Regions from separate parts of the Streptomyces sp. NPDC001544 genome, predicted to be linked through region 2. Evidence: riboswitches for the same ligand, from Rfam matches in the RefSeq annotation. Region 2 holds a riboswitch; the other holds the start of a gene.
What was found. Region 2 has a riboswitch for glycine ahead of gcvP (aminomethyl-transferring glycine dehydrogenase). Riboswitches for the same ligand answer to the same signal wherever they lie in the genome.

Region 1 (2,193 bases), on a different contig from region 2:
CGGAGGTGACCTCGCCGATCACCTCGCCGCCGGCGACGACCGGGTACCCGGCGCGCGGGACCCGGCGGCCCTCGGCGACCAGGCCGACCAGGACGCGCGGTGGGTTCTGCTCGGCGCGTGAGGCGGCCTCGGCCAGCGCCTCGCGGCCCACGAAGTCGCCCTCCTTCTCGAACTTCACCACCCGGCCGAGCCCGGCGTCGAAGGGCGTGAGCGCGGTGCTGAGCTCGTGCCCGTACAGGGGCATGCCCGCCTCCAGGCGCAGCGTGTCCCGGCAGGACAGGCCGCAGGGCACCAGTCCGGCGCCCTCGCCCGCCTTGCTCAGCGCCTGCCACAGCTCGACCGCGTGCTCGGGCTTCACGAAGAGCTCGAAGCCGTCCTCGCCGGTGTAGCCGGTGCGCGCGATGAGCGCCGGGACGCCGGCGACGGTCCCGGGCAGGCCGGCGTAGTACTTCAGGCCGTCGAGGTCGGCGTCGGTGAGGGAGCCCAGGATGCCGGGGGACTCGGGGCCCTGGACGGCGATCAGCGCGTAGGCGTCCCGGTCGTCACGGACCTCGGCGTCGAAGCCGGCGGACCGCTCGGTCAGGGCGTCGAGCACCACCTGGGCGTTGGAGGCGTTGGCCACCACCATGAACTCGGTCTCGGCCAGCCGGTAGACGATCAGGTCGTCCAGGATGCCGCCGTCGGCCCGGCAGATCATGGTGTAGCGGGCGCGGCCGACACCGACCGAGGCGATGTTCCCGACGAGGGCGTGATTCAGCAGGGCGGCGGCCTGCGGGCCGGTCACGGTGATCTCGCCCATGTGGGAGAGGTCGAAGAGCCCGGCCCTGGTCCGCACGGCGAGGTGCTCGTCGCGCTCGGAGCCGTAGCGCAGCGGCATGTCCCAGCCGGCGAAGTCGGTCATCGTCGCGCCGAGCGAGCGATGCAGCGCGTCGAGCGCGGTACGGCGGGGTGGGGTACTGCTCATCGGTCGTCTCCCAGGGTATGGGGGCACCTCCCGCGCAGCTCGTTCGAGCGTGGGGAAGGCGAGGGCGTTCCTCCCCATCTGTCATCGGAACCTGAGAGGTTCGCCATGATCACCCCGAGGGGAGGCACGGCTTGCACCTTGGGTGGGGCCACCGTCACAGCGGCCCGCTTTTCAGATGTGCCTCACCCGCGCGGTGACGGGGCCTGAGAGATTCAAGGGAGGGACTTGCTCCTTCGGCGCCCCGGCGAAGCTGCTGCCCGGGGACTCTCCCGCGCGGATTCAAACGGCCGGTATGCAGTTGGCGGGCACACTATAGCGCGTCACTTGTGACCGGGCTGTGGCACTACGAGCACCGAATCGGGAGACACCGTGCATTACCTTCTCTTTACATGGGGTGGGGAGAACCTTTCCTGACCACAGGGAGGACGATCACGGTGAACAGGACCTCGGCCTACGCGGCGACCACGGGCGTCGCGGTGCCCCGGCAGCCCGCCGCCCCGGCCCGCGAGCGCCGCGCCCCGCGCCCGGCACCCGTCGTCCGCGACCTGCGCGACCGCGCCGGACACAGCCCGCACGGCCTGCTCTTCGGCCCCCGTGACCTGGTGGTGGTCACCGGCCTGCCCGGCAGCGGCAAGTCGACCCTGATGCACCGTGCCGTCGACGGCGTCCGCATCGACTCCCAGGACGCCCGCGACCACTGGGAGCGCCGCATGCCCCGCTTCCTCCCCTACGCGGTGTACCGCCCCCTGGTCCGCCTCGCCCACTACGCGAGACTGCGCCGCGCCCTGCGCACCGGCGAGGGGGTCGTCGTACACGACTGCGGCACACAGCCCTGGGTGCGCGGCTGGCTGTCCCGCGCGGCCCGGCGCCGGGGCGGCACGCTGCACCTGCTGCTGCTCGACGTCCCGCCCGCCACGGCCCGGCACGGCCAGCGCGAGCGCGGCCGGGGCGTCTCCCGGTACGCCTTCCTGCGCCACCGCAGGGCGGCCGCCCGGCTGCTGCGCGCGGTGGAGCGGGGCGAACTGCCCGAGGGCTGCGGCTCGGCGGTACTGCTCGACCGGGACGCGGCCGACGTGCTGCGCGGGATCGGCTTCGCGCAGCGATGAGGCCCCCGAGTCCGACACAGGTACCCGCTAGCCTTTCAGCCACAACAGTTGGTCCCAGCAGGCGGTAGGCAGATGGACTTCCCGGCGGACATTCCCGCGGACTTCCCGGCACAGACGCACCCA
Region 2 (2,193 bases):
TCGGCGTCGACGAGCCGCAGGTTGACCCCGTTCTCCCGGGCCGCGGCCACCACCTCGGCGGCCTTGCCCGGCACGCGCGCGGTGACCGTGTCGAAGAACGCGCCGTGCACGACCTCGACCCCGGCCGCCCGCAGGCCCGCGGCCAGGAGGGTGGCGTAGCGGTGGGTGCGCCGTGCGATGCTCCGCAGGCCCTCGGGGCCGTGGTAGACGGCGTACATACCTGCCATGACGGCGAGCAGCACCTGAGCGGTGCAGATGTTGCTGGTGGCCTTCTCCCGGCGGATGTGCTGCTCACGGGTCTGCAGCGCCAGCCGGTAGGCCTTGTTCCCGTCCGCGTCGACGGACACGCCCACAAGGCGGCCGGGCAGGCTGCGGGCGAACTTCTCGTGCACCGCCATGTAACCGGCGTGCGGGCCGCCGAAGCCCATCGGCACACCGAAGCGCTGGGTCGTACCGACCGCGATGTCCGCGCCGAGCTCGCCCGGCGAGGTCAGCAGGGTGAGCGCCAGCAGGTCGGCGGCGACGGTGACGAGCGCTCCGAGCCCGTGGGCCTGCTCGATGACGGGCCTGATGTCGCGTACGGCCCCGGAGGCGCCCGGGTACTGGATCAGCACGCCGTTGATCTCACGCTCGGCGACCTCGGCCGGGATGCCCTCGCTGAGGTCGGCCACGACGACCTCCACGCCGCTCGGTTCGGCGCGGGTCCGGATCACGGCGACGGTCTGCGGCAGCGCGTCGGCGTCGACCAGGAAGAGGCCCTTCTTGTTCCTGCCCATGCGCCGGGAGAGCGCCATCGCCTCGGCCGCGGCGGTGCCCTCGTCGAGCAGCGAGGCGCCGGAGGTCGGCAGTCCGGTGAGCTCGGCGACCATCGTCTGGAAGTTCAGCAGGGCTTCGAGGCGTCCCTGGGAGATCTCCGGCTGGTACGGCGTGTAGGCCGTGTACCAGGCCGGGTTCTCCATGACGTTGCGCAGGATCACGGGCGGTGTGAAAGTCCCGTAGTAGCCCAGCCCGATCATCGAGCCGAGGACCTGGTTGCGGTCGGCGAGGGATCGCAGTTCGGCTAGCACCTCGGCCTCGGTGCGGGCGCCGGGCAGGTCCAGGGCGTCGGCGTTCTTGATCACGTCCGGTACCGCGGCGGCGGTCAGTTCGCCGAGTGAGCCGTAGCCGACGTGCGCGAGCATCTTGGCCCGCGCCTCCTGGTCGGGCCCGATGTGGCGGTGCTCGAACGGAATGCCCTGTTCGAGCTCGGAGAGCGGAGTGCGGTGGGCGGTCATTGCGGAGGCCTCCTGGTCTGACGCGACCTTCGAGGGGCACCCCGGTACGGATACCCCGACGGCCTCCCCCTCTGTCATCTCGACCTGAGAGCTTCACCGGGTCGCCCGAAGGCCCCGGCTTTCACCGTCGGTGAGAGCGGAAGCCGTCGCGACCGCCCTGCTTTCCAGAGTGACCTCGTCCGTGCGGTACGTGGGCCTGAGAGATTCCGGGGAGGAGTTGCTCCTTCGGCGCCTCCGATGGTGTCCGGAGGACTCTCCCGCACAGGGTCAGCAGCCGCTTGCCAGCCTACCAGCGAGGTCAACGTGTGAGCCTCGAGTGGCCGCCTTCCTGAATGTGCTCTTTTGTAGTGCTAACGGATGAGTTGCGACCAAGAGGAGGGACCGTGCGAACCGATATCGATCCGCGCCACCTGATCGGCCGCAAGGCGTTCGACCGGAACGGCCACAAGATCGGCACGATCGACGAGGTCTACCTCGACGACGCGACCGGCGAGCCGGAGTGGGCGGCCATACGCACCGGCCTGTTCTCCAGGGACGCCTTCGTCCCTCTGGAGCCCAGCGAGCTGATCGACGGCGCCCTGCAGGTCCCCTTCGACCGGTCCCTCATCAAAGACGCGCCCGACTTCGGCGTCGGCCGCCATCTCTCCCCGGAGCAGGAGCTCCAGCTGTACCACCACTACGGCCTCGACGTGAGCCCCTCTCCCCCGCTCCCGGACCACGACTTCGGGGATCTCGCGGGCACGGACGAGACGGCGGGACCGACGTAGCGCACCGGGCCCCCGCTAGGGGCCGCTCGCGGCGCCTCGGGCCTCCTCGTCCCGCGCACCGTCTCCGAGGCCGCTGACGGCTGCCCCGGCGGTCAGCGGGAGCGGGTCCGCCGGTTCCAGAGCCGGATCCTCGACCCGGAACGTCCGCACCC

Region 1: another riboswitch for glycine. It lies ahead of gcvT (glycine cleavage system aminomethyltransferase GcvT); the one in region 2 lies ahead of gcvP (aminomethyl-transferring glycine dehydrogenase).

Annotation. Positions count from the first base shown of each region.
Region 1 covers NZ_JBIAVN010000008.1:283,263-285,455, reverse strand. Annotated here, with positions in the region: gene gcvT (glycine cleavage system aminomethyltransferase GcvT) at 1-964, opposite strand, end outside; glycine riboswitch at 1,146-1,246, opposite strand; gene ACFY0F_RS22430 (AAA family ATPase) at 1,393-2,070, shown strand; gene ACFY0F_RS22425 (enhanced serine sensitivity protein SseB) at 2,143-2,193, shown strand, end outside.
Region 2 covers NZ_JBIAVN010000021.1:121,158-123,350, forward strand. Annotated here, with positions in the region: gene gcvP (aminomethyl-transferring glycine dehydrogenase) at 1-1,274, opposite strand, end outside; glycine riboswitch at 1,449-1,544, opposite strand; gene ACFY0F_RS35060 (PRC-barrel domain-containing protein) at 1,658-2,041, shown strand; partial or broken gene ACFY0F_RS35065 (DNA polymerase IV) at 1,951-2,193, opposite strand, start outside.